One region of the Cronobacter muytjensii ATCC 51329 genome, then DNA from elsewhere that is predicted to be linked to it. Evidence: predicted binding sites of a transcription regulator. Region 1 holds the regulator's gene; each other region holds the start of a gene.
What was found. Region 1 encodes PurR, which represses purine synthesis genes. Its sites were predicted from a motif close to CANGCAAACGTTTGCNTG; they were not measured.

Region 2: purH (bifunctional phosphoribosylaminoimidazolecarboxamide formyltransferase/IMP cyclohydrolase) is a predicted target of PurR. The motif match lies at 4,966-4,983, and genes of this name have one in related genera.
Region 3: AFK63_RS13685 (nucleoside-specific channel-forming protein Tsx) is a predicted target of PurR. The motif match lies at 4,409-4,426, and genes of this name have one in related genera.
Region 4: AFK63_RS11515 (amino acid aminotransferase) is a predicted target of PurR. The motif match lies at 4,624-4,641, and genes of this name have one in related genera.

The regions. Positions count from the first base shown of each region.
Region 1 is NZ_CP012268.1:2,057,796-2,065,511, forward strand. It holds gene rnt (ribonuclease T) at 1-186, shown strand, start outside; gene AFK63_RS09555 (Grx4 family monothiol glutaredoxin) at 253-600, opposite strand; gene AFK63_RS09560 (C40 family peptidase) at 945-1,772, shown strand; gene AFK63_RS09565 (MFS transporter) at 1,836-3,002, opposite strand; gene cydH (cytochrome bd-I oxidase subunit CydH) at 3,268-3,357, opposite strand; gene purR (HTH-type transcriptional repressor PurR) at 3,650-4,675, shown strand; gene punR (DNA-binding transcriptional activator PunR) at 4,694-5,608, opposite strand; gene punC (purine nucleoside transporter PunC) at 5,720-6,883, shown strand; gene cfa (cyclopropane fatty acyl phospholipid synthase) at 7,183-7,716, shown strand, end outside.
Region 2 is NZ_CP012268.1:3,661,253-3,668,968, reverse strand. It holds gene nfi (deoxyribonuclease V) at 1-85, shown strand, start outside; gene AFK63_RS16860 (YjaG family protein) at 129-719, shown strand; gene hupA (nucleoid-associated protein HU-alpha) at 906-1,178, shown strand; gene AFK63_RS16850 (DUF1481 domain-containing protein) at 1,184-1,882, shown strand; gene purD (phosphoribosylamine--glycine ligase) at 1,946-3,244, opposite strand; gene purH (bifunctional phosphoribosylaminoimidazolecarboxamide formyltransferase/IMP cyclohydrolase) at 3,258-4,847, opposite strand; rRNA gene AFK63_RS16835 (16S ribosomal RNA) at 5,425-6,967, shown strand; tRNA gene AFK63_RS16830 (tRNA-Glu) at 7,054-7,128, shown strand; rRNA gene AFK63_RS16825 (23S ribosomal RNA) at 7,331-7,716, shown strand, end outside.
Region 3 is NZ_CP012268.1:2,951,389-2,959,104, reverse strand. It holds gene yajC (preprotein translocase subunit YajC) at 1-330, shown strand, start outside; gene secD (protein translocase subunit SecD) at 358-2,205, shown strand; gene secF (protein translocase subunit SecF) at 2,216-3,187, shown strand; gene AFK63_RS13685 (nucleoside-specific channel-forming protein Tsx) at 3,382-4,260, opposite strand; gene AFK63_RS13680 (SadB/YajI family lipoprotein) at 4,601-5,161, opposite strand; gene nrdR (transcriptional regulator NrdR) at 5,316-5,765, shown strand; gene ribD (bifunctional diaminohydroxyphosphoribosylaminopyrimidine deaminase/5-amino-6-(5-phosphoribosylamino)uracil reductase RibD) at 5,769-6,872, shown strand; gene ribH (6,7-dimethyl-8-ribityllumazine synthase) at 6,960-7,430, shown strand; gene nusB (transcription antitermination factor NusB) at 7,452-7,716, shown strand, end outside.
Region 4 is NZ_CP012268.1:2,469,696-2,477,411, reverse strand. It holds gene ldtD (L,D-transpeptidase) at 94-1,899, shown strand; gene AFK63_RS11525 (YcbK family protein) at 2,080-2,628, shown strand; gene AFK63_RS11520 (MBL fold metallo-hydrolase) at 2,667-3,314, shown strand; gene AFK63_RS11515 (amino acid aminotransferase) at 3,370-4,560, opposite strand; gene AFK63_RS11510 (porin) at 4,746-5,909, opposite strand; gene asnS (asparagine--tRNA ligase) at 6,442-7,716, opposite strand, start outside.

The DNA of each region.
Region 1 (7,716 bases):
GTGCTCGCCAAGGCCTGCATCGCGGCAGGCATGGCGTTTGACAGCACCCAGGCGCACTCCGCGCTCTACGATACCGAGCAGACCGCCCTGCTGTTTTGTGAAATCGTGAACCGCTGGAAACGCCTCGGCGGCTGGCCGCTGCCCGTGGCGGACGCTGATAACATGCCGCCTGCCGACGGCGAATAAGCTTCACGCAACGTAAAAAAAAGCGGCCACCAAGGCCGCTTTTTTATTGTACATGGTGTGATGTCGTTATTCGGCAGCCGGGGCTTGCGGATTGTGCTTCGCCGCGGTTTCTTTAATCAGCTGCTGCAGTTCGCCGCGCTGATACATTTCAATCACGATGTCACAACCGCCGACCAGTTCGCCATCTACCCACAGTTGCGGGAAGGTCGGCCAGTTAGCGTATTTCGGCAACTCAGCGCGGATATCCGGGTTTTGCAGAATATCGACATACGCAAAACGCTCGCCACAGGCGGACAGCGCCTGAACCGCTTGCGCGGAAAAGCCGCAGCTTGGCAGCTTCGGAGAGCCTTTCATGTACAGCAGAATAGGGTTTTCAGCGATCTGGCGTTGAATTTTTTCAAGCGTAGTGCTCATTGTCTTACTTCCTCAAGCGTCATTACGGCGTTAGCTTTACATTGTAGCGGCTCCGGAGCGTCTCGAAAATGCATAATCTTGCGCTTAAGCCCGGCGCCGTGCCGTGGTGAAAGAGACGCAAATAATAACACTTTTCTTACCGCTGCCGATATTCTCCTCTGAGGAGGCGCGCTAAAATGCGCGCCGACGCAGCGGCAAGCGGCGAAAATATTGCGCCGGTTAACGAAACTGCATGTCGAAGAGAATTTGCTGCTTAACTTTGGACATTTTTTTAGATTAGAATCAGCAAGCTCTTAAATTTCATCCGTTGGCATGATTGCCGGCTTTATGCAGGGGAATGCTCAGTGGCGCGCAAAACAAAAATTGCTCTCACGCTCTGTGCTTTGTTAATGACTTCATCACTGGCTTTTGCGCCTTTCGCGCAGGCGTCGGAGCAGACGCGCGCCTCGAAGGTGCAAAAAGCGCACGCCAGTACGGTGAAAAAGAAAACCAGCACAAAAACCCGTCAGACCGCCAGTAAAAGCAAAAACGCAACCAAAACCAAAACCGCGAAAACTGCCAGCGAGAAGCGAACCACCTCCGCCAAACGCACCAGCAAGACCTCATCCACTGTCAGTAAAACCGCTTCCCGTCGCGCTTCCGGTAATTCCGTTAAACAGGCCAGCCACCGTCTGACCGCGCAAACCTGTTCAAAAACCCGTAAAAACCGCAAAACCCAATGCGTTAACGGGCCGCTGACTATCGCGGACGCCCATAAAGCGCGCGTGAAAAAAGCCCAGACCACCGCCATGAACAAGCTGATGAACCAGATCGGCAAACCGTATCACTGGGGCGGCACTTCGCCGCGTACCGGTTTCGACTGCAGCGGCCTGGTCTGGTATGCGTATAAGGATTTGGTGAAATTCCGCATTCCGCGCACCGCCAATGAAATGTATCACCTGCGCGATGCCGCACCGGTAAATCGTGGCGAGCTGGAAAGTGGCGATCTGGTTTTCTTCCGCACCCAGGGTCGCGGCACCGCCGATCACGTCGGCGTCTATGTCGGCAACGGCAAGTTTATCCAGTCGCCGCGTAGCGGACAGGAAATTCAGATAACCTCGCTCAGCGAAGATTACTGGCAGCGCCACTATGTCGGCGCGCGCCGGGTCATGACACCGCGCACGATCCGTTAAATCGGCGCTCGCTATCAAAAAAACGGAGAAGGTCGCCCTTCTCCGTTTTTTTCGTTATACGCTTTATTCCGCGCGACAGGCCGTTTGCGTTTCGCGACGTCCTGAGAGCACCACCAGCAGCAGACCGAGGGCGGCAATCAGCGCGCCCATGACCGGCACCACGCTGTAGCCGAAGCCCGCATGGATAACCGCGCCGCCCGCCGCCGCGCCAAGCGCGTTGCCGAGGTTAAACGCGCCGATATTCACCGATGACGACAGGCCAGGCGCTTCGCTGGCGACGCGCATCACGCGCATCTGCAGCGGCGGCACCACTGCGAACGTCGCCGCGCCCCACACCACCATGCTGACCGCCGCGCCGATCTCGGTTTTCGCAAGCCACGGAATAGCCGCCATGATGACGATAAGCAGCAGCAGAAAGCCCTTCAGCGTGGCGCTTACCGAGCGGTCCGCCAGACGGCCGCCGAGATAGTTGCCAATGGAAAAACCAACGCCAATCAGTACCAGCATCGCGGTAACAAACGCCGGAGTGGCGTCAGTAATATGATGCAGCACCGGGGCGATATAGGTATAGAGCGTGAACATCGCGCCCGCGCCGAGCACTGTGGTCAGCAACGCGCTCACCACCTGCGGGCGCATCAGCACCGCCAGTTCGCTTTTCACATCCGGGCGCTCGCCGCTGCCGCCTTTCGGCAGTGAGAACCAGAGGCTCGCCATCGCTATCAGACCCAGCCCTGCCGTGGCGAGGAACGACATGCGCCAGCCGATGGTTTCGCCAAGCCAGGTCGCCGCAGGCACCCCGCCGATATTGGCGATGGTAAGCCCCATAAACATCGTCGCGACGGCGCTCGCCTGCTTATGCTTAGGCACCACGCTTGCGGCCACCACGGAGCCAAGCCCAAAGAACGCGCCGTGGTTGAGGCTGGTGAGAATACGCGAGGCCATCAGCGTCATGTAATCCGGCGCCAGCGCCGACAGCACATTGCCTGCCGTGAAAATCGCCATCAGGAAAATCAGGGCGCTGCGCCGGGCGCGATGCGACAGCAGTAGCGTCATCAGCGGCGCGCCGACCATGACCCCAACCGCGTAGGCGCTAATCAGCATACCGGCTGCGGGGATCGAGACGTTAACGCCGTGGGCGATCACCGGCAGCAGCCCCATCGGGGAAAACTCGGTCGTGCCAATGCCAAAAGCACCAATGGCCAGTGCCAGTAAAGGGAAATTGACTTTCATTAATTGCTCCAGAAATTGTACAACAGCGCCGGGAATTCACGGCGTTACAGCAGGATGCAGGAAGAATGGCATTTTCAGGTCGAAAAGATAAGTAACAAAAACAGCAAAATATTATTGCGAAGGTGTTAATGAACTCGCAAATAGTGTTATCAGCGAATCATAAGGGAATAAGGTGAAAAAGAAAGGCGGTAACGAAAGAAAACGGGTTAAACGCAGGAATTGTAAAAAGAAGACGGGAGAACAGGCGCGCTCCCCCGCGACACCCTTAATGCAGAATGGCGGTAAACGCGCCCGCCACAATTAAACCCAGTACAATAAAAGTGGTGACCAGCGAAAATTTCAGATCGGTACTCATGGTTTTCTCCTTAAAGACCCCATAAAAAACAGGTAGAGCGCATTTTTGCATAAACGCGCCGAAAAATCCTGCGACATTTAACCAGATATGCGTTTTCCCTCTTCCCCTTTCGATAAAGATAAGCCAAAATTCGTCGCTACTTTATTCGGTACCGGCCATCGACCCCTCCTCACGATAAATGTCGCGTTTCCCGGCATGCCGCACGTCCCCTCGTGGCACACAGGGGTGTGTACAGGCAAACGATTAACCCGTGATTTTACAGGGCTCAGCGAGGGGTCTGGAGTGATGATTAATGGCAACAATTAAAGACGTCGCGAAGCGAGCAAACGTTTCTACTACAACAGTCTCACATGTAATTAACAAAACCCGTTTTGTGGCGGAAGAGACGCGCAACGCGGTGTGGGCGGCAATTAAAGAATTACATTATTCGCCGAGCGCCGTGGCGCGCAGCCTGAAGGTGAACCACACCAAATCCATCGGCCTGCTCTCCACCAGCAGCGAAGCGCCCTATTTTGCGGAAATCATCGAAGCCGTTGAGAACAGCTGCTTCGCGAAAGGCTATACGCTGATCCTCGGCAACGCCCATAACAATCTGGAAAAGCAGCGCGCTTATCTGTCAATGATGGCGCAAAAGCGCGTCGATGGCCTGCTGGTGATGTGCTCGGAATACCCCGAGCCGCTGCTCGCCACGCTCGAGGAGTACCGTCATATCCCGATGGTCGTGATGGACTGGGGTGAAGCCAGAGCGGATTTCACCGACTCGGTTATCGATAACGCCTTCCAGGGCGGATACCTCGCGGGGCGCTATCTCATTGAGCGCGGCCATCGCGATATCGGGGTGATTCCCGGCCAGCTTGAGCGTAATACCGGCGTCGGGCGTTTCTCCGGCTTTATGAAGGCGCTGGAAGAAGCGATGATTAAAGTGCCGGAAAACTGGATTGTGCAGGGCGATTTCGAGCCGGAATCGGGCTATCGCGCGATGCAGCAGATCCTCTCCCAGCCGCAGCGTCCTACCGCTGTGTTCTGCGGCGGCGATATCATGGCGATGGGCGCGATTTGCGCCGCCGACGAGATGGGCCTGCGCGTGCCGCAGGATATTTCCATCATCGGCTACGATAACGTGCGCAACGCCCGCTTTTTCAGCCCGGCGCTGACCACCATCCATCAACCGAAGGAAACGCTGGGTCAGACCGCGTTTAATATGCTGCTTGATCGCATCATTAATAAACGCGAAGAGTCCCAGACTATCGAGGTGCACCCGCGCCTTATCGAACGCCGCTCGGTGGCGGACGGTCCGTTCCGCGACTATCGCCGTTAATCCCTGCCGGGAGCCCGCTCAGTCTGGCTCCCGCAGCCACTCCTTGTTCAGCGTTTCACTGTCCCCCAGGTAATCCAGCAGCCAGCGCAGCGCGGGCGAGGCGTCACTTTGCCGCCACGTCAGGCAGCAGGCGGCGTCCGGGAACGGGTTTTCCAGCGTCAACGCCCGCCACTGGCCGCGGTCCAGCCAGGGTTTTGCGAAATGCGTCGGCACCATGCCGATACACAGTCCCTCGCTCAGCGCGTCGGCGGCGCAGTGCCAGTCCGGCACCACCACGCGATGCTGGTTATCAAGCAGCCAGGTGATGCGTTTGGGCAGCGAGCGCGAGGTGTCTTCCAGCACCAGCGACGGGTAATCGCGCAGACTGTCATCGCTGAGCGCGCCCGCGTGCTGCGCCAGCGGATGATGGCTCGCCACCACGCAGCGCCAGCTCAACATGCCCATATCACGAAACGCGAAGCGCCCGCCGCCCACCGGCACCGCCTGGGTGGCGCCGATGGCGACTTCCACGCGTCCGTCCGCCAGCGCGTCCCAGACGCCGTTAAACACCTCCTGCGACACCAGCAATTCGACATCGGAAAAGTGGCGGTAGAAATCAAGCACCAGCCGACGCGTGCGTTCGGGGCGCACGATATTATCGACCGCGATGGAGAGCTGCCCGCGCCAGCCGTTAGCAATCTGCTGGCACTGCTGACGGGTGATCATCATTTTTTTGATAACAGAACGCCCTTCCCGCAGAAACCAGGCGCCAGCGGGCGTCAGCACCACGTCACGATGGCGACGTTCAAACAAAGAGACCGCCAGCCACTCTTCAAGCTGGCGCACGGTATAGCTGACGGCAGAAGGCACGCGATGGAGTTCCGCCGCCGCCGCGCTGAAGCTGCCGTTGCGCGCCACCGCGTCTACCACTTCGAGTGAATACTCAGACCACATTTTCTGCCTGCAAAAATTTTGAATGGAAACGGCAAATATTAACGTTTCACAAGCCGGTTTGCACTCCGTACACTCCGGGCTCTTTCGCGTATTACGAAGTGAGCAAAAATTATGCGACCTACAAAAGGCTTTCTTTGCTGGCTGGCCGGGCTGAGCGTGCTCGGGTTTCTCGCCACCGATATGTATCTGCCGGCGTTCGCGGCAATTGAAGCGGATCTCCATACAGCGCCGTCCGCTATCAGCGCCTCCCTGAGTCTGTTCCTCGCGGGCTTTGCGCTCGCGCAGCTAGCCTGGGGGCCGCTCTCTGACCGTTTCGGCCGTCGCCCGGTCTTGCTGGCGGGGCTCGGGATTTTCGCGACAGGCTGCCTTGGCACCGTCTGGGTAGAGAGCGCAGGCGCGCTGCTGGCGCTGCGCTTTATTCAGGCAGTCGGCGTTTGTGCGGCTGCGGTAAGCTGGCAGGCGTTGGTGACGGACCGCTACCCGGCCCAGCAGGCGCGGCGTATTTTCGCCACCATTATGCCGCTGGTGGGGCTCTCCCCGGCACTGGCGCCGCTGCTTGGCAGCTGGATCCTGAACCATTTCGACTGGCAGGCGATTTTCGTGGTACTGTTCGCCATTACGCTGCTGCTGATGATCCCGGCGCTGCGTCTGCCCGCAGGCGCGCCGCAAGGCAACCACGACGGCGAGCCGCTGAGCTTCGCCATGCTGCTGCGCTCGCCCGCCTATAGCGGCAATGTGCTGATCTACGCCGCCTGCTCCGCCAGCTTTTTCGCCTGGCTGACCGGTTCGCCGTTTATCCTGCACGCGATGGGCTACAGCCCGGCGGTGATAGGCTTAAGCTATGTACCGCAGACTATCGCCTTTCTTATCGGCGGCTACGGCTGTCGCAGCGCGCTGCAAAAATGGCACGGCGAGAAGCTGCTGCCGTGGCTGCTGGTGGGCTATGCGCTAAGCGTGATCGCCACCTGGCTTGTAGGCTTAAGCGATGCGGTGACGCTGACGACGCTGCTTATTCCCTTCTGCCTGATGGCGATGGCGAACGGCGCGATTTACCCTATTGTCGTGGCCGCCGCGCTGCTGCCCTTCCCGCAGGCGACCGGACGCGCCGCCGCGCTGCAGAATACTTTGCAATTGGGGCTGTGCTTTGTGGCGAGTCTGGTGGTTTCGTGGCTGGTCGCAACACCGCTGCTTTCCACCACCAGCGTGATGCTGGCGACAGTCTTGCTGGCGGGTCTTGGCTGGCGGCTTCGCGGGCGTCAGGTCAGCGTGCGGTAATCAGGCGGGCGATAATATGACGTTTTTGTTATTAGCGTGCTAACTGTCAATGGTTGAATCATCGTAATGCGAGGCCTATACTGATTCGCGGCTCTACGATAAATACCATAAATATTATGTAGTAACGGGAGCCGCTGGCTCCCGTTTTTTCTGGAATGACTATTCTGGCAAGGGGCATCTCCCTTCCTCTGTTCTACGTCGGATATCAGGCTCGCGGACCTTTCCGTGATATTTCTCACATACCGAAAATTGCGACTACGCTGTTTTAAGGTTCTGGTCACATCAGTGATGGAGAAGCTATGAGTTCATCGTGTCTGGAAGAAGTCAACATACCGGATAACCACTGGTATCGCATTGCAGCTGAACTGCTCAGCCGGGCCGGGATCACCGTTAACGGCCCCGCTCCCTCCGATATTCAGGTAAAAAACCCGGATTTTTTTAAACGTGTTTTACAGGAAGGCTCTCTCGGCCTTGGCGAAAGCTATATGGACGGATGGTGGGAGTGCGAACGCCTCGATCTGTTCTTCACCAGGGTGCTCCGTGCGGGGCTCGAAGACCAACTCCCTCACCATTTCAAAGATACGCTGCGCATCCTCGGCGCCCGTCTGTTTAACCTGCAATCGAAAAAGCGCGCCTGGATTGTCGGTAAAGAGCATTACGATCTCGGCAACGATCTCTTCAGCCGGATGCTCGACCCGTATATGCAATACTCCTGCGGTTACTGGAAAGAGGCGGATAATCTGGAGGACGCCCAGCAGGCGAAGTTGCGGCTGATCTGCGAAAAGCTTGAACTCAAGCCTGGTATGACGCTGCTGGATATCGGCTGCGGCTGG
Region 2 (7,716 bases), 1.6 Mb from region 1:
CCGGCTGCCGGAGCCGACGCGCTGGGCAGACGCCGTCGCATCGGGCCGCCCCGCCTTTCTACGATGGCAGGAAATTCAGGGGTGATTCAGGTACACTGCCGCTAATTTTCGGTTTGTGAGACGCCACTATGTTACAAAACCCTATTCACCTGCGGCTGGAAAAGCTCGAAGCCTGGCAGCACGAGACCTTTATGGCCTCGCTGTGCGAGCGGATGTACCCGAATTACGCCATGTTCTGCCAGCAGACCGGCTTCGGCGATGCGCAGCTCTACCGCCGTATTCTCGATCTGGTCTGGGAAACGCTGACGGTTAAAGACGCTAAAGTCAATTTCGACAACCAGCTCGAAAAGCTTGAAGAGGCGATTCCGGCGGCAGAGGATTATGACCTGTACGGCGTCTATCCGGCCATTGACGCCTGCGTGGCATTGAGCGAACTGATCCACTCGCGCCTGAGTGGCGAGACGCTGGAGCACGCGATTGAAGTCAGCGAGACATCTATCACGACCGTGGCCATGCTGGAGATGACGCAGGCGGGCCGCGAAATGACTGATGAAGAGCTGAAAGCGAACCCGGCCGTCGAGCAGGAATGGGACATCCAGTGGGAAATTTTCCGTTTGCTGGCCGCCTGCGAAGAACGCGATATTGAGCTGATAAAAGGCTTACGCGCAGACCTGCGCGAGGATGGAACCAGTAATATCGGTATAAATTTGCAGCAATGAGACAATAAAACGTGATTTACAGCCTGTTTTGTCTCACCTGAAGGCTTCCAATTAGCCCCCCGTCTGGTCTACATTTGGGAGGCGAAAAAAAGTGGCTATCGGTGCGTGTATGCAGGAGAGTGCTTTCAAGGCATTTCCGTCGCACTCGATGCTTAGCAAGCGATAAACACATTGTAAGGATAACTTATGAACAAGACTCAACTGATTGATGTAATTGCAGACAAGGCTGACCTGTCTAAAGCGCAAGCGAAAGCTGCTCTGGAATCCACTCTGGCTGCGATTACTGAGTCTCTGAAAGAAGGCGATGCTGTACAGCTGGTTGGTTTCGGTACCTTCAAAGTGAACCACCGCGCTGAGCGTACTGGCCGCAACCCGCAGACCGGTAAAGAAATCAAAATCGCTGCAGCTAACGTGCCGGCATTCGTTTCTGGCAAAGCACTGAAAGACGCTGTTAAGTAAACCGCGTGGCAGTGAAAGGTTTTAACGAAGGGGCGACATCGCCCCTTTTGTTTAGCTGGCGTTTGCTGGCGCTGACAGGCGCGCTGTTCCTTTCGGCCTGTCGTTCCACTCCGGAAATTCCCTCCTTTACCGCCAGCGGCTATCTCGCCGATGACGGCGTCGTGCGCCTGTGGCGTAAAGACAATAACGACGGTTCCGTGCACCTGCTGGCGGCGTTCAGCCCCTGGTCGGGCGATAACACCTCGATCAGCGATTATCGCTGGCAAAACGACACGCTCGCTTCGGTGGATTACCGCCTGCAAGGCAAACAGCCGGAACAGGTAAAAGTGCGCTTTGACGATCGCGGCGGCTTAAGCTTTATGCAGCGCGAAGTGAACGGGCAGAAGCAGCAGCTCTCAAGCGATCAGATTGCCTTGTGGCAGTACCGCGCCACCCGTATGCGCAATACCAGCGACGCGCTGCGCGCAGGCCGCGTGGTGCTGCGCCAGGGACGCTGGAACCCTGACGGCACGATGACGACCTGCGAAGGGCAAACCGTGCTCCCTGAACTGGACAGAAGGGCGCAGGCGCGGCTTGCCGAACGCCAGCGTCACGCTACCGCGCGCGTTAGCGCCGCCTGGCTGGAGGCGCCGGAAGGCACCCAGTTGTTGCTGGTGGCGAACGAAGACTTTTGCGCATGGCAACCGAAGCCTGACGGCTTCTGAGGCAATAAAAAAGCGACGGGTTGAGCCGTCGCTTTTGCGGGAGCCTGTCAGCGGCGTGGCGGGTTATTCCGCCTGTTCACGCGCGATAGCGCGATAGCCGATATCTTTACGACAGAAGCAGTCATCCCAGTGAATATCTTCCGCTAAGCGATACGCCCGCGCCTGCGCATCGGCAACAGTATCGCCGAGTGCCGTCACGCACAGTACACGACCGCCGCTGGTTACAACGCGCTCATCGTCACGCAGTGTGGTACCGGCGTGGAAGACTTTGCCGTCGCCACTGGCAATCTCTTCAATCGGCAGGCCGTGGATCACATCGCCGGTGCGATAATCGCCCGGATAGCCGCCGGCGGCCATCACCACGCCAAGCGACGGGCGCGAGTCCCACTGCGATTTTACGGTGTCGAGTTTGCCGTCGCAGGCAGCGAGACAGAGCGCCACCAGATCGGACTGCAGGCGCATCATAATCGGCTGGGTTTCCGGGTCGCCGAAGCGGCAGTTAAACTCAATGACTTTCGGGTTGCCCTGTTTGTCGATCATCAGGCCCGCATAAAGAAAACCGGTATAGGTGTTGCCTTCCGCTGCCATGCCTCGCACGGTCGGCCATATGATGCGCTCCATGGTGCGCTGGAAGACTTCATCGGTCACGACCGGCGCCGGAGAGTAAGCGCCCATCCCGCCCGTATTCAGACCGGTATCGCCGTCGCCGACGCGCTTGTGATCCTGGCTGGTGGCCATCGGTTCAACATGCTCGCCATCCACCATCACGATAAAACTGGCTTCTTCGCCATCAAGAAACTCTTCAACCACGATGCGGTGACCGGCATCGCCAAACGCGTTGCCCGCCAGCATATCGTTAACGGCCGCTTCGGCTTCATCCAGCGTCATCGCGACGATAACGCCTTTGCCCGCCGCCAGACCGTCAGCTTTGATAACAATTGGCGCGCCTTTTTCTCGGATATACGCGAGCGCAGGTTCCGTCTCGGTAAAGTTCTGGTATTCCGCCGTCGGAATACGATGGCGCGCCAGGAAATCTTTGGTAAACGCTTTGGAGCCTTCCAGCTGTGCGGCGCCTTTGGTCGGCCCGAATATTTTCAGACCGGCGGCGCGGAATGCATCCACCACGCCGATAACCAGCGGCGCTTCCGGCCCGACGATGGTCAGATCGATATTTTCACGCTGCGCAAAACGGAGCAGCGCTGGAATATCCGTCGGGTTGATAGCGACGTTTTGCAGTGCAGGCTCCAGCGCGGTGCCTGCGTTACCTGGCGCGACATAGACGGTTTCAACCAGCGGCGACTGGACGGCTTTCCAGGCCAGCGCATGTTCGCGCCCGCCGTTGCCAATGACTAATACTTTCATCGTTGCTCCGTTATTAATGGCGGAAGTGGCGCATGTCGGTGAAGATCATAGCGATGCCGTGCTCATCGGCGGCGGCGATAACTTCATCGTCACGAATCGAACCCCCCGGCTGGATCACGCAGGTGATACCCACGGCGGCTGCGGCGTCGATACCGTCACGGAAGGGGAAGAACGCGTCGGAGGCCATCGCCGAGCCTTTGACTTCCAGGCCTTCGTCGCCAGCTTTAATGCCTGCGATTTTAGCGGAATAGACGCGGCTCATCTGGCCGGCGCCAATACCGATGGTCATGTTATTGCGGGCGTAAACAATCGCATTCGATTTTACAAACTTCGCCACTTTCCAGCAGAAGAGCGCGTCGCGCAGCTCCTGTTCGGTCGGCTGGCGTTTAGTCACAACGCGCAGATCGCTTTCCGTCACCATGCCAAGATCGCGGTCCTGAACCAGCAGGCCGCCGTTGACGCGTTTGAAATCCAGGCCCGCTGCGCGAGCCTGCCATTCACCGCAAACCAGCACGCGCACGTTTTGCTTCGCTGCGGTTATCTTCAGCGCTTCTTCGCTGGCGGAGGGCGCGATGATGACTTCAACGAACTGGCGAGAGATGATCGCCTGCGCGGTTTCGGCGTCCAGCTCGCGGTTAAACGCAATAATGCCGCCAAAGGCGGAGGTTGGATCCGTTTTATACGCGCGATTATAAGCTTCAAGAATCGAGTCACTAACGGCAACGCCGCACGGGTTAGCGTGCTTGACAATAACGCAGGCCGGTTCGCTGAAGGCTTTTACGCACTCCAGCGCCGCGTCGGTGTCGGCGATGTTGTTATAAGAGAGCGCTTTGCCCTGAACCTGCTGTGCGGTCGCGACGGAGGCTTCCTTAATTTCTTCTTCTATATAGAAGGCAGCGTGCTGATGGCTATTTTCGCCGTAGCGCATATCCTGCTTTTTAATGAAGTTCAGATTAAGCGTACGCGGGAAGCGGCCGGAAGGCGCTGATGTTTCACCGTGATAAGCCGGAACCAGGCTGCCGAAGTAGTTGGCTATCATGCTGTCATAGGCGGCGGTGTGTTCGAAAGCTTTGATGGCGAGATCGAAGCGGGTGTCGAAGGTCAGCGAGCCGTTATTGGCGTCCAGCTCTTCAATAATGGCGCTGTAGTCGCTGCTCTTCACTACGATAGCCACATCTTTATGGTTCTTGGCGGCGGAGCGGACCATGGTCGGGCCGCCGATGTCGATATTCTCAACCGCATCTTCCAGCGTGCAGCCGTCACGCGCGACGGTCTGTGCGAACGGGTAAAGGTTGACTACGACCATATCAATCGGGGAGATAGCGTGCTGCGCCATGATATCGTCATCCTGGCCGCGGCGTCCCAGAATACCGCCATGCACTTTCGGGTGCAGCGTTTTGACGCGACCGTCCATCATCTCCGGAAAACCGGTGTAGTCGGAGACTTCCGTCACCGGCAGGCCAGCCTGCGCCAGGAGGCCTGCCGTACCGCCAGTAGAGAGGAGTTCAACGCCGCGGTCAGAGAGCGCGCGGGCGAAGTCGACGATACCGGCTTTGTCAGAAACGCTGAGCAGAGCGCGGCGTACAGGACGAGGTTGTTGCATGTATAAATCCCCTGGATTTGATCATTACAGAAGAGCGTTAGCTGAATCTCAGCTTCTTTACTGAAATTCAGCTGACGCTCCTTAAAAAAATAGCGCTTCAGTAGCAGGGCTGCATTGTAGCGAAAACGTTTGCGTGGCGCTCGCAAAATTTAGGTAGTGGAGTGCTTTGTGGATAACTCTGTGTGCAAATGCGTATAAACCGGGGTTTTGCTGGGGAATGCAGCAGTCAGTCATTTTTATGTCATTTTCCTGTTGCGGCGAAAAGAGAACTCCCTATAATGCGCCTCCATCGACACGGCGCTGATGAAGAACATCACACAGCGACGGTGAGTCGGAAAGAGAAAAATCCTGAAATTAAGGGTTGACTCTGAAAGAGGAAAGCGTAATATACGCCACCTCGCGACAGCAGGCTGAAGGCCGCGTCGCACTGCTCTTTAACAATTTATCAGACAATCTGTGTGGGCACTCGGGGCACTGATATCTTAACGTCTTCGGACGATAAATGAATATCAAGTCTCAAGTGAACAACAGTTAATTCATTACGAACTAACAGTTTAATTCTTTGAGCATCAAACTTTAATTGAAGAGTTTGATCATGGCTCAGATTGAACGCTGGCGGCAGGCCTAACACATGCAAGTCGAACGGTAACAGGAAGCAGCTTGCTGCTTTGCTGACGAGTGGCGGACGGGTGAGTAATGTCTGGGAAACTGCCTGATGGAGGGGGATAACTACTGGAAACGGTAGCTAATACCGCATAACGTCGCAAGACCAAAGTGGGGGACCTTCGGGCCTCATGCCATCAGATGTGCCCAGATGGGATTAGCTAGTAGGTGGGGTAACGGCTCACCTAGGCGACGATCCCTAGCTGGTCTGAGAGGATGACCAGCCACACTGGAACTGAGACACGGTCCAGACTCCTACGGGAGGCAGCAGTGGGGAATATTGCACAATGGGCGCAAGCCTGATGCAGCCATGCCGCGTGTATGAAGAAGGCCTTCGGGTTGTAAAGTACTTTCAGCGAGGAGGAAGGGGTTAAGGTTAATAACCTTGGCCATTGACGTTACTCGCAGAAGAAGCACCGGCTAACTCCGTGCCAGCAGCCGCGGTAATACGGAGGGTGCAAGCGTTAATCGGAATTACTGGGCGTAAAGCGCACGCAGGCGGTCTGTCAAGTCGGATGTGAAATCCCCGGGCTCAACCTGGGAACTGCATCCGAAACTGGCAGGCTTGAGTCTCGTAGAGGGGGGTAGAATTCCAGGTGTAGCGGTGAAATGCGTAGAGATCTGGAGGAATACCGGTGGCGAAGGCGGCCCCCTGGACGAAGACTGACGCTCAGGTGCGAAAGCGTGGGGAGCAAACAGGATTAGATACCCTGGTAGTCCACGCCGTAAACGATGTCGACTTGGAGGTTGTGCCCTTGAGGCGTGGCTTCCGGAGCTAACGCGTTAAGTCGACCGCCTGGGGAGTACGGCCGCAAGGTTAAAACTCAAATGAATTGACGGGGGCCCGCACAAGCGGTGGAGCATGTGGTTTAATTCGATGCAACGCGAAGAACCTTACCTGGTCTTGACATCCAGAGAATCCTGCAGAGATGCGGGAGTGCCTTCGGGAACTCTGAGACAGGTGCTGCATGGCTGTCGTCAGCTCGTGTTGTGAAATGTTGGGTTAAGTCCCGCAACGAGCGCAACCCTTATCCTTTGTTGCCAGCACATCATGGTGGGAACTCAAAGGAGACTGCCGGTGATAAACCGGAGGAAGGTGGGGATGACGTCAAGTCATCATGGCCCTTACGACCAGGGCTACACACGTGCTACAATGGCGCATACAAAGAGAAGCGACCTCGCGAGAGCAAGCGGACCTCATAAAGTGCGTCGTAGTCCGGATTGGAGTCTGCAACTCGACTCCATGAAGTCGGAATCGCTAGTAATCGTGGATCAGAATGCCACGGTGAATACGTTCCCGGGCCTTGTACACACCGCCCGTCACACCATGGGAGTGGGTTGCAAAAGAAGTAGGTAGCTTAACCTTCGGGAGGGCGCTTACCACTTTGTGATTCATGACTGGGGTGAAGTCGTAACAAGGTAACCGTAGGGGAACCTGCGGTTGGATCACCTCCTTACCTGCAAGATACAACCTCGCGTGCTCACACAGATTGTCTGATAGAAAGTAAAGAAGCAAGACGGCTGCGAAGTCGTGACACGCTGTGTCCCCTTCGTCTAGCGGTTAGGACTCCGCCCTTTCACGGCGGCAACAGGGGTTCGAATCCCCTAGGGGACGCCACTTGCTGGGTGTGGGTGAAAGACACAACCAACCGATATCTCAAAACTGACTGTTAAGTCACGTTTGAGATATTTGCTCTTTAACAATCCGGAACAAGCTGAAAATTGAAACAGACATGCTGCTGCATTCTTCCGTAAACAGGGAATGCGCGGTGTGTCAGAGTCTCTCAAACTCGCAGCACGAAGACTTCTTCGGGTTGTGAGGTTAAGCGAACAAGCGTACACGGTGGATGCCCTGGCAGTCAGAGGCGATGAAGGACGTGCTAATCTGCGAAAAGCGCCGGTAAGGTGATATGAACCGTTATAACCGGCGATGTCCGAATGGGGAAACCCAGTGTGATTCGTCACACTATCTCAGCATGAATACATAGTGCTGTGAGGCGAACCGGGGGAACTGAAACATCTAAGTACCCCGAGGAAAAGAAATCAACCGAGATTCCCCCAGTAGCGGCGAGCGAACGGGGAACAGCCCAGAGCCTGAATCAGCTTGTGTGTCAGTGGAACGGTCTGGAAAGGCCGGCGATACAGGGTGACAGCCCCGTACACGAAGGCACACAGGTTGTGAGCTCGATGAGTAGGGCGGGACACG
Region 3 (7,716 bases), 890 kb from region 1:
AGCTTTTTTATTTCTGATGCGGTAGCCGCTGGCGGTGCGCCGGCGCAGGGCAGCCCGATGTCACTGATTCTGATGCTGGTGGTGTTTGGTCTGATCTTCTACTTCATGATCCTGCGTCCGCAGCAGAAGCGCACCAAAGAACATAAAAACCTGATGAGCTCTATCGCTAAAGGCGATGAAGTGCTCACTAACGGTGGTCTGGTGGGTCGCGTGACCAAAGTAGCGGAAAACGGCTACATTGCTATCGCGCTGAACGACACCACCGAAGTGGTTATCAAGCGTGACTTCGTCGCAGCCGTCCTGCCGAAAGGCACCATGAAGGCGCTGTAATCCATTGTTTTCCCAAAGGGAACTGCCGTGTTAAACCGTTATCCTTTGTGGAAGTACCTCATGCTGGTCGCCGTGCTTATCGTCGGCCTGCTTTATGCACTTCCCAACCTGTATGGTGAGGATCCGGCTGTTCAAATCACTGGCGCGCGCGGCGTCGCCGCCAGTGAGCAAACGCTGATCCAGGTCCAGAAAACGTTACAACAAGAAAAAATTTCCGCGAAATCTGTGGCTCTGGAAGAGGGCGCCATTCTCGCGCGCTTTGACTCCACCGATACTCAGCTACGCGCTCGCGAAGCGCTGATGAGCACGATGGGCGATCAATTCGTCGTCGCGCTTAACCTCGCGCCTGCCACCCCACGTTGGCTCACCGCTATTTCCGCCGAACCGATGAAGCTCGGTCTTGACCTGCGCGGCGGCGTTCACTTCCTGATGGAAGTGGATATGGACACTGCGCTTGGCAAGCTCCAGGAACAGAATATGGACAGCCTGCGCAGCGATCTGCGCGAAAAAGGGCTGAGCTGGACGAACGTACGTAAAGCCGATAACTACGGCGTGACGATTCAGTTCCGTGACAGCGATACCCGTGACGCCGCGGTTTCTTATCTGACGACCCGCCATCGTGACATGGTTATCTCCGGGCAGGGCGACAACGGCCTGCGCGCGGTGATGTCCGATGAACGTCTGCGCGAAGCGCGTGAATATGCTGTTCAGCAGAACATTAACATCCTGCGTAACCGTGTTAACCAGCTGGGCGTTGCCGAGCCGCTGGTGCAGCGTCAGGGCGCTGACCGCATCGTGGTTGAACTGCCGGGTATTCAGGACACCGCGCGCGCTAAAGAGATCCTCGGCGCGACTGCCACCCTGGAGTTCCGTCTGGTCAACAGCACGGTTGATCGCTCTGCCGCAGCCGCAGGTCGTGTTCCTGGCGACTCCGAAGTGAAGATGACCCGTGAAGGGCAGCCTGTCGTGCTGTACAAACGCGTTATCCTGACCGGCGACCATATTACCGATTCCACCTCTGGAGTTGATGAATACAACATGCCGCAGGTGAATATTTCGCTCGACAGCTCGGGCGGCAATATCATGTCCAACTTCACCAAAGACAACATCCATAAACCGATGGCGACGCTCTTTGTGGAATATAAGGACAGCGGTAAGAAAGACGCTAACGGCCGCAGCATTCTGGTGAAACAGGAAGAAGTGATTAACGTCGCGACTATCCAGGCGCGTCTCGGTCAGAATTTCGTCATCACCGGCATCGATAATCCGAACGAAGCGCGTCAGCTCTCGCTGCTGCTGCGTGCGGGCGCGCTGATTGCGCCTATCCAGATTGTTGAAGAACGCACTATCGGCCCGACGCTTGGGATGCAGAACATCACCCAGGGTCTGGAAGCGTGCCTGGCGGGCCTCGCGGTCTCCATTCTCTTCATGATCCTGTTCTATAAAAAGTTCGGCCTTATCGCGACTACCGCGCTGCTGGCAAACCTGGTGCTGATCGTCGGCATTATGTCGCTGCTGCCGGGCGCCACGCTGACCATGCCGGGTATCGCGGGGATTGTGTTAACCCTTGCGGTCGCGGTGGATGCGAACGTGCTGATAAACGAGCGTATTAAAGAAGAGCTCAGCAACGGCCGTTCGGTGCAGCAGGCGATTGATGAAGGTTACCGTGGGGCGTTCAGCTCTATTTTCGACGCCAACGTCACGACGCTGATTAAGGTCATCATCCTGTACGCAGTGGGGACCGGGGCGATTAAAGGGTTTGCTATCACGACCGGTATCGGCGTGGCGACCTCCATGTTCACCGCTATTGTCGGTACCCGTGCCATTGTAAACCTGTTGTACGGCGGCAAACGCATCAACAAGCTGTCTATCTGAGGAGTGCGTTGTGGCACAGGAATATACTGTTGAACAATTGAACCACGGCCGTAAAGTCTATGACTTTATGCGCTGGGACTACTGGGCCTTCGCCATTTCCGGCCTGCTGCTTGTCGCCTCTATTGTGGTGATGGGCGTGCGCGGCTTTAACTGGGGCCTCGATTTCACCGGCGGTACGGTCATCGAGATCGCGCTGGAGAAGCCGGCGGAACTGGATTTAATGCGCGAATCGCTGGAAAAAGCGGGCTTTGAAGAGCCGCTGCTGCAGAACTTCGGCAGCAGTCGCGACATCATGGTGCGTATGCCGCCTGCGCAGGGCGAAACGGGTGGTCAGACGCTCGGCAACAAAGTGCTGAACGTGATTAATGAGGCGACCGGCCAGAATGCGGCGGTGAAGCGTATCGAGTTCGTCGGCCCGAGCGTGGGCGCTGACCTCGCTCAGGCGGGCGCGATGGCGCTGCTGGTCGCGCTGCTCTCCATTCTGGTGTATGTCGGGTTCCGCTTTGAGTGGCGTCTGGCGGCTGGTGTGGTTATCGCGCTGGCGCATGACGTCATTATCACCATGGGCGTGTTGTCGCTGTTCCAGATTGAGATTGACCTCACCATTATCGCATCGCTGATGTCGGTGATCGGTTACTCGCTGAACGACAGCATCGTGGTTTCCGACCGTATTCGTGAAAACTTCCGCAAAATCCGTCGCGGAACGCCTTACGAAATCTTTAACGTGTCGCTGACCCAGACGCTGCAAAGGACGTTGATCACCTCCGGCACCACGCTTGTCGTGATCCTGATGCTGTACCTGTTCGGTGGCGCAATGTTGCAGGGCTTCTCGCTCACCATGCTTATCGGCGTGTCTATCGGTACGGCGTCGTCGATTTACGTCGCGTCCGCGCTGGCGCTCAAGCTTGGCATGAAACGCGAACATCTGCTGCAGCAGAAAGTGGAAAAAGAGGGCGCGGATCAGCCGTCGCTTCTGCCGTAATCACGTAACGCATTACGCCAGTAAAAACCGCAGGTTTCGGCCTGCGGTTTTTTTTCGCCTGAATAAGGATTAAGCGAAAGCGCAGGTGCCACGATAATAAGCGCAGCCGTCTGGCTGATGACCGTGGAGCATCGGTGATGAACAATCATAAAAAAAGCCAGCGTACGCTGGCTTTTTGATTGAAGTGGTCAGGCTCAGAAGTTGTAACCGACCACCAGGTAACCACCCCAACCGGTCGTACGGGTGTTGTAGTTGGTGAATATCAGTTCGGCATCGTCATTCCACTGGCCGCCGTTGTGCCAGTAACGCGCCACCACAGAGTAGTGCCAGTGATCGTAGTTCAGCGCCAGGATATGGCTGGAGGCGATGGAGTCGTTCGTGCGGGCCTTCACGCCATTGAGCGCATAACCGCCTTTATCGCCGAGGTCTGAGCCCCAGTCAAAGTTGGTAAAGCCGATATAGCTCAGGTTGCCGCCCCACAGCTGGGTAATAGGCACAAAGTATTTCACTTTGAAGCGGTAGCCATCCCACTCGTTCTGGTTCTGCGCGCCATAGTTCTGCCACTGGTATTTGGCGTACACGTTCAGGGAGAGGCTCATCGGCAGGCCGGTATCGATATCGGTACCGAGACCCATATACCAGGTGCTCTGTTCCTGAGAGTCGTTACGGCCCATATCGTAGATATAGTTGTTCGCAAAGTACCACTCTTTGAACGGGCCAAACGCCAGGCTGGTGCCGGTCAGTTTGTCGATGGAGAAACGCGGTTCAATCTCCATAAACAGCGGAGAGCCTTTGTTCCAGATCCCTTTGGCATCTCTGTTGCCGCCAAAAAACACTGGCGCATCCAGGTAGCCGTAGAAATCAAACCAGTCTTTTTTCGCGAAAGCTTCATATTCCAGGTAGGTATCGTTGCGAACTTTCGGTCCGAAGCGGGTGTGGTAGCTGCCCACCACGTTGACGCTCTGGTGCCACCAGTCGGAAACAAACTCACTATTGCTGGTTTCTGCCGCGCTGGCAGTAAAAGAGGTGGAGAGCGCCAGGGCTGCACCGGCAGCTAAAACAATTTTTTTCATAATAGAGCCACTGTTTTAAGGAAATCCCCATTTCTGGGTGGAGTAAAGCTTTCGCATTTGGCGGGATGGCCGCCACCGCATAAATTGTGCTGCCTATTATAAGTATCCAGCCTCACAAAAATATGTGGCGTTTCACATTCTTGCCATGTACGTAATCGATTGCGTTCACGTTTGCGTACATCGGAACGCGGATTCTAACGGCATAAGGGAACTCTGCCAACAATCACGATCTCACTTTTTGCTTAACGCGGCGGGAAAAGACGGAAATTAGCGGGACAAAAAAGCAAGTGGACCCAGCGGCGCGAATGTAACAAATGGTGCGCCGCTGGCGGAGAAGACGTTACGGCGCGACGATGGCGTCGCCCGCGATAAGCGGCTGGATATCATGTACGCGGATAAAACCCAGTTGCCCGGGCGTAACACCGGCGAGCGTGAGCGGAATCGAAACGTCACTGGGTGCCAGCGTACTGGCTGGCGCGCTGAACGGTTGATTCTGCACGTTCACCTCCTGATAGTTCTCGGTAGTGCCCTGTAACTGGCCCCATTCCACGGTGCCGGTAAAGGCAGGCAGCGGTTCGTTGGACTCGCTCTGGATAAATAACGTCGCCTGCGTGCCGTTCGCGCCCGCCGAGACGTTACGCAGCGACATTTTCAGCATTCCGAGCTGGCTGCTGAGACGCGCAGGGGTATTTGAGCCAGGCAGCAGATAAACGCCGCTTTGCGATTTCATATTCAGCGCGTTTTGCTGCGTGATTTTGACAGTTTCCTGCTTCAGCTTCGTCATTTCATGATTCAGGGTGCTGACATTCTGGTGCATCTGGCGCACTTCGCTTTGCGGAGCGCAGGCGCTTAATGCCAGTGTGCTGCCGGCGATCAGCCATTTCAGATAACGTGTTGTCATTGTTCGCTTTTCCTGAAAAAGGTGAGGTGCAGTAATGGTAGAGCCTGCCGGCGCGTCTGGCATAGCGTCTTTGTCTCAAAAAGGTTGCGCCTTTGTAGTCCCGCCAGTTCAGGGTAAACTGTTGTTCAGTTAACTTTTTCAGTCAGGAAGCGCTATGCATTGCCCGTTCTGTTTCGCCGTTGACACTAAAGTGATCGATTCCCGCCTGGTGGGAGAGGGCTCCTCAGTACGCCGTCGCCGCCAGTGCCTGGTGTGCCATGAACGTTTCACGACGTTTGAAGTCGCGGAGCTGGTCATGCCGCGCGTGGTGAAAAGCAACGACGTGCGCGAGCCTTTCAATGAAGACAAACTGCGTAGCGGCATGCAGAAAGCGCTGGAAAAGCGCCCGGTCAGCTCCGACGATGTGGAAATGGCCATCAACCATATTAAATCCCACCTGCGTGCTACCGGCGAGCGCGAAGTGCCGAGCAAACTTATCGGCAACCTGGTGATGGAGCAGCTCAAAAAGCTCGATAAAGTCGCGTATATCCGTTTTGCCTCGGTATACCGCAGCTTTGAAGATATCCGCGAATTCGGCGAAGAGATCGCCCGCTTACAGGATTAACCGATGTCCGACGAATTTTACATGGCGCGCGCGCTGACGCTCGCGGGCCAGGGACGCTTCACCACGCATCCAAATCCGCGCGTGGGCTGTGTCATTGTTAAAGACGGCACGATCGTCGGCGAAGGCTTTCACCTGCGCGCAGGCGAGCCGCATGCCGAAGTGCACGCGTTGCGCATGGCGGGCGAGAGGGCGCGCGGCGCAACGGCGTACGTCACGCTGGAGCCGTGCAGCCACCACGGGCGCACGCCGCCATGCTGCGACGCGCTGATTAATGCGGGCGTCGCGCGCGTCGTCGCGGCGATGCAGGACCCAAACCCGCAGGTGGCGGGGCGTGGGCTATATCGTTTGCAGCAGGCGGGCATTGATGTCAGCCACGGGCTGATGATGAGCGAGGCCGAAGCGCTGAATAAAGGCTTTCTCAAACGCATGCGCACCGGTTTTCCGTATATTCAGCTTAAGCTTGGCGCGTCGCTTGACGGGCGTACAGCGATGGCGAGCGGCGAAAGCCAGTGGATAACCTCGCCGCAGGCCCGGCGCGACGTGCAGCGTCTGCGCGCCGAAAGCCATGCTATCCTCACTACCAGCGCCACCGTGCTGGCGGACGATCCGTCGATGACCGTGCGCTGGGACGAACTTGGCGACGCCACGCAGGCGGTGTATCCGCGTGAAAATCTGCGCCAGCCGCTGCGAATCGTCCTTGATCGCCAGAATCAGGTGACGCCCGCACACAAGATTGTCAATCAACCCGGCGAAACCTGGCTTGCCCGCGCCACCCCTGACGACGCCGTCTGGCCTGCGAGCGTGGAACAACTCCCGACGCCGGTACATAACGGCAAGCTGGATCTCGTCCTGCTGATGATGCAACTGGGCAAGCGGCAGGTAAACAGCCTGTGGGTGGAAGCGGGCCCGCAGCTCGCAGGCGCGCTGCTCCAGGCCGGGCTGGTGGATGAACTTATTGTTTATATGGCCCCAAAACTGCTTGGCAGCGAGGCCCGCGGGCTTTTCTCCCTGCCAGGTCTTGAGAAACTTGCCGATGCGCCGCGTCTGGAATTTCGCGACGTTGTTCAGGTCGGCCCCGATTTGCGCCTGCGCCTCGCGCTCGCCTGACGGCGGGACGTAAAACGTAAGCAGTGCGCGAAAGAGTATGATAAAATCCGCCCCCCTGCGGGGGCTACATAACCCTAAGGTAAGAGTATGAACATTATTGAAGCTACCGTTGCTGCCCCGGACGCTCGCGTCGCCATCGCCATTGCGCGTTTCAACAACTTCATCAATGACAGCCTGCTGGAAGGCGCGATCGACGCCCTGAAGCGTATTGGTCAGGTAAAAGATGAAAACATCACCGTGGTGTGGGTGCCAGGCGCTTACGAGCTGCCGCTGGCGGCACAGGCGCTGGCGAAAACCGCGAAATATGACGCGGTTATCGCGCTCGGTACGGTGATCCGCGGGGGTACTGCGCATTTCGAATACGTTGCTGGCGGCGCCAGCAATGGTCTGGCCCACGTGGCGCAGAACAGCGAAATCCCGGTAGCTTTTGGCGTACTCACCACTGAAAGTATTGAACAAGCCATCGAACGCGCTGGCACCAAAGCCGGGAACAAGGGCGCCGAAGCGGCGCTGACCGCGCTTGAAATGATTAATGTCCTGAAGGCTATCCAGGCCTGATTTTTTTGTAAGGGGAATTCCGTGAAACCTGCTGCTCGTCGCCGCGCCCGTGAGTGTGCCGTCCAGGCGCTTTACTCCTGGCAGTTGTCCCATAACGACATCGCCGATGTTGAATACCAGTTCCTGGCGGAACAGGATGTCAAAGATGTGGACGTGATGTATTTCCGCGAACTGCTCTCCGGGGTGGCGACCAACAGCGGCTATCTCGACGGCCTGATGAAGCCGTACCTGTCCCGTCAGCTCGAAGAGCTGGGCCAGGTGGAGAAAGCGGTGCTGCGTATCGCGC
Region 4 (7,716 bases), 410 kb from region 1:
TTCTTTACATTCGGTCAGGCAAATGGTTTTTTCTCTTTATATACTCAAAATAAGCCTGAGTGCCGAACTATTCTGAAAAACAGGGGGCAAGGGATGGTGCTTAACAATATGCATGGTTTTCGACGGTCAGCGCTGAGTTTGTGTCTGGCTCTCAGTATCGCTCCACTGTTTAACGCGTATGCCGACGAACCGGAACTGATCGCTACCGACAGCATCACCACGCTGAGCGCGCAGCCGATCGCGCTGTCGCCGGGAATGATGTTCCTCGCGGCAAATGCGGCGCCTGACGCCGCGAGCCGTCTTGCAAGCGCGCGCGCACAGCTCCAGGCGGCGCTGCCTGCAGGTTTTACGCCAGTCTATATGAACGCGCTGGTGGGCCTGTATGCCGCCCGCGATCTGAAGCCAATGTGGGAGAACCGCGACGCGGTTCAGGCGTTCCAGCAGCAGCTCGCGGAAGTGGCGCTCGCCGGTTTCCAGCCGCAGTTCACCGCCTGGGTGGAACAGCTGACAAACCCGGCGGTCACCGGCCTTGCCCGCGATATCGTGCTGAGCGACGCGATGGTCGGCTATCTGCATTTTATCTCCGGCATTCCAAGCCAGGGCAATCGCTGGCTCTACAGCGCTAAACCCTACAAACCAGAGCTGCCCGCGTTGACGGTGCTTAACCAGTGGCAGGTCGCGCTGGATAATGGCTCGGTTCCGGCATTTGTCCGCTCGCTGGCGCCGGCGCACCCGCAATACGCCGCAATGCACGCCTCGCTGCTGCAACTGGTCGCGGACACGCGCCCGTGGCCGCAGATGACCGGCAAAGAAAAACTACGCCCTGGCCAGTGGAGCAACGACATCCCGGCCCTGAAAGAAATTTTACAGCGTACGGGCATGCTGGATGGCGGCCCGGATATCGTCCTGCCGGGCGATAATAACGGCGTCGTCAGCCCGTCCGCCGCGCCGCAAACGGCCAGCCAGACCAGCGCGAAAAACCCGACCCGCGGGGTGTACGACAAAGACCTGGTCGCGGCGGTGAAACGTTTCCAGAAATGGCAAGGGCTTGGCGCGGATGGCGTGATTGGCCAGTCGACCCGCGACTGGTTAAACGTGACGCCAGCCGAGCGTGCTGCGCTGCTGGCGCTCAATATTCAGCGCTTGCGCCTGCTGCCGGGCAAACTCGATACCGGCATTATGGTCAATATTCCGGAATATTCGCTGGTCTATTACCAGAACGGCAATCAGGTGCTGGCGTCGCGGGTGATTGTCGGCCGTCCGGATCGTAAAACGCCGCTGATGAGCAGCGCGCTGAATAACGTAGTGGTGAACCCGCCGTGGAACGTGCCGCCAACGCTTGCGCGCAAAGACATTCTGCCGAAAGTCTGGAACGATCCGGGTTATCTTGAAAGCCACGGCTATACGGTGCTGAACGGCTGGAGCAGCAACGCTGAGGTCGTGGATCCGTGGATGGTGGACTGGGCGACGATTACGCCGTCGAACCTGCCGTTCCGGTTCCAGCAGGCGCCGGGCGCGCATAACTCGCTGGGGCGTTATAAGTTCAACATGCCAAGCTCAGATGCTATTTATCTGCACGACACGCCGAACCATAATCTGTTCCAGCGCGACGCGCGGGCGCTCAGCTCCGGCTGCGTGCGCGTGAATAAAGCCTCAGAGCTTGCCAATATGCTGCTACAGGATGCGGGCTGGAATGATTCGCGTATTTCGCAGACGCTGAAAGAGGGGAATACGCGTTACGTAAATATTCCGCAGACCATTCCGGTGAACCTCTATTATCTGACCGCGTTTATTGGTGAAGACGGACGTCCGCAATATCGTACAGATATTTACAATTATGATCACACCGCGCGATCGGGCGCACAAATTCTCCCGAAAGTGGAACAACTCATCCGCTAACAGGTTTAATTCCGCGGACTTAACCTGCTCAATATGAACATAAAACGGGCCAAACGTGAAAAAAGGCCCGTTATTCCTGGCTTTGACCTGTATTGACTCCCCCCCGGCTGGCGGTTAAGGTGCCTCTCGTGCGCCAGAAGTGCATAGTTATTGTTCATATTGATTGTAGACCTGAATATCATGGATAAAATTGACGCTCACCGCCGCAAACTGCTGGCGTTTGGCGGCGCCGCTTTAGGCGCTGCAATACTGCCCACGCCTGCGTTTGCTACTCTGTCGACGCCGCGACCGCGTATTCTTACGCTGAATAACTTACATACCGGCGAATCGATTAAGGCCGAATTTTTCGATGGCCGGGGCTATATTCAGGATGAATTAGCAAAGCTTAACCATTTCTTTCGTGATTACCGGGCAAATAAGGTAAAAGCGATCGACCCCCGTTTATTTGACCAGCTGTTCCGTTTGCAGGGCCTGCTCGGCACCCGCAAGCCGGTACAGCTGATCTCCGGCTATCGCTCCGTTGATACCAATAACGAGCTGCGATCCAAAAGCCGCGGCGTGGCAAAGCACAGCTACCACACCAAAGGCCAGGCGATGGATTTTCATATCGAAGGTATTTCGTTAAGCAATATTCGCAAAGCGGCGTTATCTCTGCGCGCCGGTGGTGTAGGATACTACCCCAGCAGTAACTTTGTGCATATTGATACCGGGCCGCTAAGGCACTGGTAATTAACGACCCCGGCAGCGCGCCGGGTAAAAGGAGCGGTATGAACTATCATATTATTCCGGTAACGGCGTTCGCCCAGAACTGCTCGTTAATCTGGTGTGAGGAGACGCAACAGGCAGCCCTGGTGGACCCCGGCGGCGACGCGCAGCGTATCAAGGAAGAGGTCGCTCAGAAGGGCGTCACGCTGCGGCAGATCCTGTTGACACATGGTCACCTTGACCATGTCGGCGCGGCGGCAGAGCTTGCGGCGCACTACGACATCCCCATTATCGGCCCGGAAAAAGAAGATGAGTTCTGGCTGCAGGGCTTACCGGCCCAGAGCCGTATGTTCGGGCTCGATGAGTGTCAGCCGCTGACGCCAGACCGCTGGCTCAATGAAGGCGACACGGTGAGCGTTGGCAATATTTCGCTTAGCGTGTTGCACTGCCCGGGCCACACGCCGGGCCATATCGTCTTTTTCGACGCGCAGTCACGTCTGCTGGTTTCCGGCGACGTGATATTCAAAGGCGGGGTGGGGCGCAGCGATTTTCCGCGCGGCGATCACGGTCATCTGATCGATTCCATCAAGCGTAAGCTGCTGCCGCTCGGCGATGACGTCACCTTTATTCCTGGCCACGGCCCGATGTCGACGCTCGGTCATGAGCGTCTGCATAATCCTTTCCTGCAGGATGAAATGCCGGTCTGGTAATTTGCCTCCAACAAAAAGGGCCGCTCAGTGCGGCCCTTTTGCTTTTACGCTCTCATTACAGCACAGCGACAATGGCTTCGCACAGCGGCGCCATGTTATCCGGCGTCATGCCCGCAACGTTAACACGGCCTGATGCGACGGCGTAAACGCCAAACTCTTCACGCAGACGCAGCACCTGCTCTTTGGTCAGACCGCTGAAGGAGAACATGCCGTTCTGTTTGGTGATAAAGCTGAAATCGCGGTTCGCGCCTTTCTCGGCCAGCGTGTTCACAAACAGCTGACGCATACGCTGGATGCGCTGGCGCATATCGGTCAGTTCCTGCTCCCACATGGTGCGCAGCGCGTCATTGCTGAGAATGGTCGCGACCACGGAGGCTCCGTGCGCCGGCGGGTTTGAGTAGTTGGCGCGAATGCAGGATTTCATCTGGCTGAATGCGCGATCGGCCGCGTCGGCATCCGCCGCCACCAGCGTACAGGCACCTACGCGCTCGTTGTACAGACCGAAGTTTTTCGAAAACGAGCTCGCGACAATAAGCTCTTTATGCAGGGCGACGAATGCGCGCAGGCCTTCGGCGTCTTCTTCCAGACCACGGGCAAAGCCCTGGTAGGCGAAGTCGAACAGCGGCAGCCAGCCTTTTTCTGCGGACAGCTTCGCCAGCTGTTCCCACTGCTCAAGCGTCGGGTCGATGCCGGTCGGGTTGTGGCAGCAGCCGTGGAACAGCACCACGTCGCCTGCCTGGGCTTCATGCAGGCTGTTTAACAGGCCGTCGAAATCAAGCGTATGGTTGGCGGCGTCGTAATAGGCGTATTCACGCACTTCCAGACCGGCGGAGTTAAACACGCCTTTATGGTTCGGCCAGCTCGGGTTAGAGACCCAGACGCGTTTCACGTCGGTGTTTTTCGCGAGGAAATCCGCCGCGACGCGCAGCGCGCCGGTGCCGCCTGGAGTCTGCGCGGTGCGGGCGCGTTTATCGCTGATAACCGGGCTTGCTTTACCGAACAGCAATTCCTGCGTGCAGCGGCCGAATTCGGGAATACCGTCAATGCCGAGGTAGTTTTTGGTGGTTTCATTTTCCAGCAGATATTGTTCTGCTTTTTTAACGCTGGTCAGAACCGGGGTCTTACCGGTTTCATCCTTGTAAACACCAATGCCTAAGTTAATTTTGGTCGGGCGGTCGTCGGCACGAAACAGATCGGCCAGGCCAAGGATCGGGTCGGCTGGGGCGGCGGTAATGTTCTCAAACATGACGAGGTTCCATTGTGATTTCAGAAGGGAAATTCGCTATCAGGTTAACGGGAGATTTACAAAATGCCAACCGTTTGCCCGGAAAAGTTACATGGATCGCAAAAGTCGGCAGAATTTACTTTTACCCATAAAAAAACAGGGCCGAAGCCCTGTTTTTTCGCTATCAGACAACAAGGTTGTGCTGATTAGAACTGGTAAACTGCCGCCAGGCCCAGCTGGTCGTCGGTACCAACCCAGCCGCCGCCAGTGCGTTCAGCCTGGTCTTCGTCCAGCAGGTTGATACGGTAGTCAGCAGACACGCTAAAGTTTTTGTTGAAGTAGTAAGCTGCACCAACTTCAACATATTTAGCCAGGTCAGCATCGCCACCGGTAAAGCCAGAACCGTTGTAAGGGTTCGCGCTCAGGTCCTTACCTTTAGACTGTACGTAAGAAATGGACGGACGCAGACCGAAGTCGAACTGGTACTGAGCAATCACTTCAAAGTTCTGGGTTTTGTTCGCTACGTTGTAGTACTCATCCGGATAGGATGTAGCAGAAGAAGTATTGTCAGCATAGCTGTTAGCCAGAATGCTCATGTTACGCGTTTCTGCATACACTGCTGCCAGGTACAGGTTGTTTGCATCGTACTTCGCGCCGAAAGCCCATGCTTCGGCTTTATCGCCTTTACCGTCATCTTTTTGATCAAGAGTACGGTTAGCGTTGCTGTATGCACCGATAACGCTGAAGCCTTCACCGAAATCATAACCCAGTGAGTAACCTACGCCGTCGCCGTTAGCGCGACGGAGATCATCACGTTCGTTTTTACCCTGGTACTGAATGGCAAAGCTCAGGCCATCGGCCAGGCCAAAGAAATTGCTGTTACGGTAGGTCAGCAGGCCAGTAGAACGACTGGTCATAAAGTTATCGGTATAACCGCCACCCCAGGTTTCACCAGACCAGGTCGGTGCCATATCGGTGAAGGATTCTACGTCATAAACAACACCGTAGTTACGGCCGTAATCAATAGAACCTGCATCAGCGAATTTCAGACCAGCAAAAGCCAGACGTGTACGGCTGGAGTTGTTGGCACCCTGCTCAGCTTCCGCGTCGCTAGCATAGGTACGGTATTCCCACTGGCCGAAACCAGTAATCTGATCGTTGATCTGGGTTTCGCCTTTGAAGCCCAGTTGAGCATAAGTGGCATCGGCGTTATTGGTGTTATCGCCAGAGGTCACGAAATCATGCTCGGCGTTTACTTTACCGTAAAGATCCAGTTTGTTGCCGTTTTTGTTATAGATTTCTGCAGCATTTGCTGCACCGGCTACCAGCAGGGCAGGGATAACCACTGCCAGGATATTGCGCTTCATCATTATTTATTACCCTCATTGGTTTTTTTGAACACCTGCCACTGCCGTCAATAATTCATTACGGAACTATTGATGAGAGTTTGGTGTCTTTCTGTGTCTGTCTGGCATCTTACCATTCATATAATCGTTTCGCTACACGGAAAGTGCTACAAATGTCTAAATCAGGTAACAAAAAGAAATATTGTGTAAGAATTTATTAATGTAAGGGAACTTTGTGAGAGACCTCAAATTTATTACTTAAGTGAATAAATTTCGGCCATTCCTTTCTTATATATATGAAAAACTTATTATTAATTTAGATAAGACGCATTTTTATACAATTGTAAGCGCAAGGCGAGTTTTACTGGATAAGCCGGATAGAAGTCCAGATGTCTGTGGAAGATGTGTCCAAATGTGCTATATCGAAGCGGTATAAAAATTCGCCATCAGACAAATGATGAATTTTTATACAAACGAAAATGAACGGGAAATGTAATAAAAAATGGACAACAGGCGAGCGGGCAGAAAAAGGGCCAGCAAGCTGGCCCTGTAAAACTCAGAAATTCGCGTTGCGCGGGGTACGCGGGAAGGGAATGACATCACGCACGTTCTGAACGCCAGTCACATAGGCGATCAGACGTTCAAAGCCAAGACCAAAACCGGCGTGCGGCACGGTGCCGTAACGGCGCAGGTCGCGATACCACCAGTAGTCTTCTTTATTAAGGCCCATCTCTTCCATACGCGCGTCCAGCACGTCAAGGCGCTCTTCACGCTGGGATCCGCCGATGATTTCACCGATACCTGGCGCAAGAACGTCCATCGCCGCCACGGTTTTGCCATCTTCGTTAAGACGCATATAGAACGCCTTGATGTCTTTCGGGTAGTTTTTCACGACAACCGGCGCTTTAAAGTGTTTCTCGGCGAGATAACGCTCATGCTCGGACGCCAGATCCACACCCCAGTAGACCGGGTTCTCGAATTTCTCGCCGCATTTCTCAAGGATGGCGACCGCGTCGGTGTAATCCACCTGCGCGAAGTCGGCAGAAATGAAACGCTCCAGGCGATCAATCGCTTCTTTATCCACGCGTTCGGCGAAGAACTTCATGTCATCCATGCGTTCGTCCAGCACGGCTTTGAAGACATATTTCAGCATCGCTTCCGCGAGACCCGCCACGTCGTTCAGGTTAGCGAACGCGACTTCCGGCTCCAGCATCCAGAACTCGGCCAGGTGGCGGCTGGTGTTGGAGTTTTCGGCGCGGAACGTCGGGCCGAAGGTGTAAATTTTCGACAGCGCGCAGGCGTAAGTTTCGCCGTTCAGCTGGCCGGAAACGGTCAGGAACGCTTCTTTGCCGAAGAAGTCTTTATCGAAATCGATTTTGCCCTGGCCGTCGCGCGGCAGGTTTTCCAGATCCAGCGTCGAGACGCGGAACATCTCACCGGCGCCTTCGGTATCGGAAGCGGTAATCAGCGGGGTGGAGACCCAGAAGAAGCCCTGCTCGTGGAAGAAACGGTGCAGCGCCTGCGCCAGCGTATGACGCACACGGGCGACCGCGCCGATAAGGTTGGTGCGCGGACGCAGATGCGCGACCTCACGCAGGTACTCGATGCTGTGGCGCTTGGCCGCCATCGGGTAGGTGTCCGGATCGTCCACCCAGCCGGTGACTTCTACCTGGGTCGCCTGCAGCTCGAAGCTCTGGCCTTCGCCCGGGGATTCGACCACCTTGCCGGTGACGATAACCGAGCAGCCCGTCGTGAGGTGCAGCACCTCTTCATTATAATTGGGCAGAGAATTATTGATGACAGCCTGTATCGGATCAAAGCAGGAACCGTC